2 regions of the Citrobacter sp. LJND-P06 genome follow, and region 2 is predicted to be linked to the other one. Evidence: predicted binding sites of a transcription regulator. Region 2 holds the regulator's gene; the other holds the start of a gene.
The links. The regulator sigma-54, encoded in region 2, starts transcription at its own class of promoters, with help from an activator protein. The targets are predictions, from matches to a motif close to GTTGGCACANNTTTCGCTNT.
Positions count from the first base shown of each region.

Region 1: the regulator sigma-54 is predicted to act here: its motif matches at 1,240-1,259, upstream of ACO7SM_RS15475 (amino acid ABC transporter substrate-binding protein).

Region 1 is NZ_CP187317.1:3,232,949-3,236,367, forward strand. It holds gene lnt (apolipoprotein N-acyltransferase) at 1-1,174, shown strand, start outside; gene ACO7SM_RS15475 (amino acid ABC transporter substrate-binding protein) at 1,539-2,447, shown strand; gene gltJ (glutamate/aspartate ABC transporter permease GltJ) at 2,606-3,346, shown strand; gene gltK (glutamate/aspartate ABC transporter permease GltK) at 3,346-3,419, shown strand, end outside.
Region 2 is NZ_CP187317.1:491,027-494,445, forward strand. It holds gene rapZ (RNase adapter RapZ) at 1-525, opposite strand, end outside; gene ptsN (PTS IIA-like nitrogen regulatory protein PtsN) at 571-1,062, opposite strand; gene hpf (ribosome hibernation promoting factor) at 1,181-1,468, opposite strand; gene rpoN (RNA polymerase factor sigma-54) at 1,491-2,924, opposite strand; gene lptB (LPS export ABC transporter ATP-binding protein) at 2,972-3,419, opposite strand, start outside.

The DNA.
Region 1 (3,419 bases), 1.9 Mb from region 2:
TCGCGTGGCGATTGCCGCCCCTGTTGTCTGGCAGATAACGGAATTCCTGCGCGGCTGGGTATTAACCGGCTTCCCGTGGCTGCAGTTCGGTTACAGCCAGATTGACGGCCCACTGAAAGGGCTGGCGCCGGTAATGGGTGTGGAAGCCATAAACTTCCTGTTGATGATGGTCAGCGGTCTGTTGGTCCTCGCCATCGCTACTCGCCAATGGCGTCCCTTTGTCGTGGCGGTGGTGCTTTTCGCCCTTCCCTTCCCACTGCGTTATATCCAGTGGTATACCCCTGAGCCGGAAAAGACCATCCAGGTTTCCATGGTACAGGGCGATATCCCTCAATCGCTGAAGTGGGATGAGAATCAGCTGATCAACACGCTGAAAATCTATCTCGACGCCTCACAGCCTGAGCTCGGGAAATCACAGTTGATTATCTGGCCGGAGTCCGCCATTCCGGATCTGGAAATTAATCAGCAGCGTTTTCTTGGCATGATGGATGGCCTGCTGAAATCGAAAAACAGTACGCTGATTACCGGCATTGTTGATGCGCGTCTGAACAAGAAAAACCGTTACGACACGTACAACACCATCATCACGCTGGGTAAAGACAGTCCGTACAGCTACGACTCCACCAATCGCTATAACAAAAACCACCTTGTTCCGTTTGGCGAGTTTGTCCCGCTGGAGTCTATTCTGCGCCCGCTTGCACCGTTCTTCGACCTGCCGATGTCGTCATTCAGTCGTGGGCCGTATGTGCAGCCGCAACTGCTTGCGCACGGCTTCAAACTGACCGCCGCCATTTGCTACGAGATCATTCTCGGAGAACAGGTACGCGACAATTTCCGCCCCGATACCGATTACCTGCTGACCATCTCGAACGATGCCTGGTTTGGTAAATCGATTGGTCCATGGCAGCACTTCCAGATGGCGCGGATGCGTTCACTGGAGCTGGCGCGTCCGCTGCTGCGCAGTACCAATAACGGTATTACGGCAGTCATTGGGCCGCAGGGTGACATCCAGGCGATGATCCCACAGTTTACCCGTCAGGTATTGACCACTCGCGTCACGCCAACGACGGGCCTGACGCCATACGCCCGTACCGGCAACTGGCCGCTGTGGATTATCACCGCATTGTTGGGTTTTGGTGCCGTGATTATGAGTCTGCGCCAGCGTCGTAAGTAATCTCCTTCCCCTTTTGCCCGGTGGCGCTTCGCTACCGGGCAAACAATTTCCCTCCCGTACTTCACTCTGGCACGCCTATTGCTTTGTTATACAAAGCAAATGCGTTTTTGCCGATTGTGCAACCCGGTCGCACCCGTTTCGTTCGCGGGTAGCGCCAAAATAGTGCAATGACAAATTTTTGCCTCTAAACGGTGCGGCGCACCTCGCAAAAATAAACAATAACGCAGCAATATCTTTACATTAAGCCAGACTAAATGTTAACAAACAGTCATAACACTGCACATTAAAGTTGCAGGTGATAACAACACAGACACTCACAATGGGTATCAATGCGTTTTTGACGCAGACGATAAAGGAGTTGGATATGCAATTACGTAAGCTGGCCACAGCAATGCTGGTGATAGGAATGTCTGCCGGTCTGGCGCATGCAGAAGATGCAGCACCCGCCGCCGGTAGCACGCTGGAAAAGATCGCGAAAAACGACGTCATCGTTGTCGGCCATCGCGAATCCTCAGTGCCATTCTCTTATTACGACAACCAGCAGAAAGTGGTGGGTTATTCACAGGATTACTCTAACGCCATCGTTGAAGCCGTGAAGAAAAAACTCAACAAACCTGACCTGCAGGTGAAGCTTATCCCAATCACCTCTCAGAACCGTATCCCGCTACTGCAAAACGGCACATTCGACTTTGAATGCGGCTCCACCACCAACAACCTTGAGCGTCAGAAACAAGCGGCCTTCTCCGACACTATTTTCGTCGTCGGAACGCGTCTGCTGGCGAAAAAAGGCGGTGATATTAAAGACTTCCCTGACCTGAAAGGGAAAGCAGTCGTCGTCACCTCCGGCACGACCTCTGAAGTGCTGCTGCATAAACTGAATGAAGAACAAAAAATGGACATGCGCATCATCAGCGCGAAAGACCATGGCGACTCCTTCCGTACCCTGGAAAGCGGTCGTGCGGTGGCCTTTATGATGGATGACGCGCTGCTGGCCGGCGAACGTGCGAAAGCGAAGAAACCGGACAACTGGGAAATCGTCGGCAAGCCGCAATCTCAGGAAGCCTACGGCTGTATGCTGCGTAAAGACGATCCCGAGTTTAAAAAGCTGATGGATGACACCATCGCCACAGCACAGACCTCAGGTGAAGCGGAGAAATGGTTCGCTAAATGGTTTAAAAACCCGATCCCACCGAAGAACCTGAATATGAATTTTGAACTGTCTGAGCAGATGAAAACGCTGTTCAAAGAACCGAATGATAAAGCGCTTAACTAACTAAAATAATGGGAGGTTTTCCCTCCCTCTCGATTGCTGCTCAGCACGGACAGACTATATGCCAGGTGGTCGTTCCCCACCTGGCCTGAAAACCGCAAATCGCTGTGCAACAATCTTCGAGGGTAGCCCTGCTACCCTTTTTTTTCTGGAGTAGATTTATGTCAATAGACTGGAACTGGGGGATTTTTTTACAACAAGCCCCGTTCGGCAACACCACCTATCTCGGCTGGCTCTGGAGCGGCTTTCAGGTCACCGTCGCGTTATCTATTAGCGCCTGGATTATTGCTTTCCTGGTCGGCTCTTTATTCGGCATCCTGCGCACCGTTCCTAACCGCTTCCTCTCCAGCCTCGGCACGCTGTATGTAGAACTGTTTCGTAACGTCCCGCTGATTGTTCAATTTTTCACCTGGTATCTGGTTATCCCTGAACTGCTGCCCGAAAATATCGGCATGTGGTTCAAGTCTGAGCTTGACCCCAACATTCAATTCTTTCTCTCTTCCCTGTTTTGTCTGGGGCTGTTTACTGCTGCGCGTGTTTGCGAACAGGTTCGTGCCGCTATCCAGTCATTGCCGCGTGGACAAAAAAATGCCGCACTGGCCATGGGCCTGACGCTGCCGCAGGCGTATCGCTATGTTTTGCTGCCGAATGCGTATCGCGTGATTGTGCCGCCAATGACCTCAGAGATGATGAACCTGGTGAAAAACTCGGCCATCGCGTCCACGATTGGTCTGGTGGACATGGCCGCACAGGCGGGAAAATTGCTGGATTACTCCGCTCACGCCTGGGAATCGTTTACCGCTATTACGCTGGCCTATGTGTTGATTAACGCCTTCATCATGCTGGTGATGAGTCTGGTGGAACGCAAAATCCGCCTGCCTGGCAATTTGGGAGGCAAATAATGTACGAGTTTGACTGGAGTTCTATTGTTCCCTCCCTGCCTTATCTGCTGGCGGGACTGGTCATTACCCTGAA
Region 2 (3,419 bases):
AATCGGAATACCGTGCTTGAAGCCGAAAGACTCGAAGACCATCGTCAGTTCGCGTTCACGTTTACCCAGCAGGCGAGTTCGTAACATCTCTGCCAGTTCATGCACCGACATTTCGGATGTATCAACGATCAGATCTGCACGGGAACGCAAGGGTTCCAGCAAATCACTCTCTTCATCAATGGCGCTTTCCAGCGACAGATTCTTGCTGGACAGCGGGTGCAGGCGGCGCGTGTCGCTGTAACGGCGAATGAGTGTGTTGCGATCGGCATCGAGAAACAACAACTGAGGGGAGAAGGCGTCCGGCAGGTTGTTCATTGCCTGCTCGAAAATCTCCGGCGATTCCGGCATGTTGCGCACATCGATGCTGACGGCCGCAGAAATCTGGCGATCGGCCAGTGTTCGGGCCAGATCGGGCAACAGCACTACGGGAAGGTTATCCACGCAGTAAAAACCCATATCTTCCAGCGCACGCAGGGCGACAGACTTACCTGACCCTGAACGACCGCTGACGATCATCAGTACCATGTACCGTTTCTCCTCACAACGACAAAAAGAGATGCCATTGGGTTGTTATGCTTCATCCTGTTCACCTTCGGTGTCAGTGATGATTTTATAGAGTTCTTCGTCACTCTGGGCTGAGCGCAGGCGGCGGCAGATGGTTTTATCCGCCAGACGTTTCGCCACCAAAGACAGCGTATGCAAGTGCGTTTTGGTTTGGTCGGCGGGAACGAGCAGGGCGAAAAGCAGGTCGACAGGCTGATTATCTATAGCGTCGAAAGCAATAGGCGTTTCGAGTTGTACGAACACGCCGACAGCGCGTAACGTATCTTCTTCCAGCTTCCCGTGTGGAATTGCAATGCCATTGCCAATCCCGGTACTGCCCATTTTTTCACGCGTCAGAATGGCTTCAAAAACCACCTGAGAGGGCAGGCTGAGCTGTTTTGCCGCCAGTTCGCTGATGATTTCCAGCGCGCGTTTTTTGCTTTGGCAGTGGACACCACTGCGCGTACATTCCTGGTTAAGTACACTGCTCAGTTGTAGAGTCGAATCGTTATTTATCATAATTTCACCTAAGAACCTGCCCCATCCAACTGACGGGTCAGATTCGGAGCGCTAACTGTACAAATGGCCTGTTGTGCTTCACAACAGGCCGTCCTGCACCCGTTAACTGCCCGGACAATTAGTGTTGTTTCAGTTTATCTTTATGTTTCGTTAATTGCCGGGCCAGTTTATCAATCAATCCGTCAATAGCGGCATACATATCCTGACCTTCGGCACTGGCATGAATCTCGCCGCCGTTCACATGCAGTGTCGCATCCGAGGTGTGGGTCACTTTCTCCACTTTCAACACAATGTAGACCTGATTAATCCGGTCAAAATACTGTTCAAGCTTAGCGAACTTGCCTGAAATAAACTCGCGCAAAGCTTCAGTAATTTCGACGTTATTTCCAGTGATATTGAGCTGCATAGTGTCTTCCTTATCGGTTGGGTCATACCAGCTGTTTGCGCTGGTTAGACGGCGGAATGGATAAAGACTCTCGGTACTTCGCAACGGTACGGCGCGCCACCATGATACCTTGTTCTGACAGCATAGAGGTTAACTTGCTGTCGCTCAGTGGTTTCGCGGGGTTTTCCGCAGCAATTAACTTCTTCACCAGCGCCCGTATTGCCGTGGACGAGGCTTCACCGCCGCCTTCGGTATTGACGTGGCTGGAAAAGAAATATTTCAGTTCAAAAATTCCGCGCGGACTGTGCAGATACTTTTGTGTGGTCACACGGGAAATTGTCGACTCATGCATTTCGACGGCCTGGGCGATATCCGCCAGCACCATCGGTTTCATAAACTCTTCGCCCTGCTCAAAAAAGGCTTGCTGCTGCTCAACGATACAGCGACTGACGCGCAGCAACGTATCGTTACGGCTTTCCAGACTTTTGATCAGCCACTTCGCATCCTGAAGATTGCTACGGATAAACTGGCTGTCCGCATCGTTACGCGCGCCATTGCACATGGCGGCATAGTGCTGATTGATCTGCAAACGCGGAATGCTGTCGCTGTTCAGTTCTACCGTCCAGCGATCGTTATGTTTACGAACCAGCACATCAGGGATCACGTATTCCGGCTCGCCAGTCTGGATCGACTGCCCGGGTCTGGGATCGAGCGACTGAATAAGATTGACCGCTTCTTTAAGCACCTCTTCCTTCAGGCGGGTGACGCGCATCAATGAGCGAAAATCGTGATTGGCCAGCAGATCAAGGTGATCGCTGATGATCAGGCGAGCCTCTTGCAGCCAGGGGGTAGCGGTGTCGAATTGCGAGAGTTGGATCAGCAAACAGTCGCGAAGATCTTTTGCCGCCACGCCGACAGGATCGAAACGCTGAATGCGTTTAAGTACCGCTTCGACTTCATCAAGGTCTACCTCTTCGTCACCCATGCTCTCGAGGATCTCATCCAGCGAGACGGTGAGATAGCCGGTTTCATCTACTGCATCGACGATCGACGTGGCGATTGCCCGGTCGGTGTCCGAGAACGGCGTAAGCTCCACCTGCCACATCAGGTAATCCTGGAGCGACTGCGTAGTCTCACCCTGATAGACCGGAAGCTCGTCGTCGATATAGTCGCCACTGGGGCCGGACGGCGTTCCTGCGGTGTAGATTTCATCCCAACTGGCATCAAGCGGCAGCTCTTCCGGCATCTCTTTTTGTTCGAGTGCGTCTGCGGTGTCCAGGGTTTCGCTGTCCTGAGTTTCCTGGGTGTCGATTTCTTCGTGAAGATCGGTTTGCTCGAGCAGTGGATTACTATCCAGCGCTTGCTGAAGTTCTTGCTGAAGTTCCAGCGTGGACAACTGCAACAGACGGATAGCCTGTTGTAGTTGAGGCGTCATTGCCAGTTGTTGGCTGAGCCTGAGTTGCAAACCTTGCTTCATGTTCAGAATGATTTTCTCCCGCTATGACGTCGCAATCTTCTACCCTATCAGAGTCTGAAGTCTTCCCCAAGGTATACACGTTTAACGTGGTCGTCTTGCAGGATTTCAGTCGGTGTACCGTGTGCGATGAGGTGTCCCTGACTCACGATATACGCGCGTTCGCAGACCGCCAGCGTTTCACGGACGTTATGGTCAGTTATCAATACGCCGAGTCCGCTGTCGCGCAGATGCTCAATGATGCGTTTAATATCGATAACGGAAATGGGGTCAACACCCGCAAAAGGTTCATCCAGCAGGATAAATTTAGGGTTTGCCGCCAGCGCACGGGCGATTTCCACACGACGGCGTTCACCCCCGGAGAGCGACTGCCCCAGGTTGTCACGCAGGTGCTCGATGTGAAATTCTTCCATCAGCTCATTGGCTCTGTCTTCGCGTTGTTCGCTCGACAGATCGTCACGGATTTGCAACACCGCCATCAGGTTATCAAATACGCTC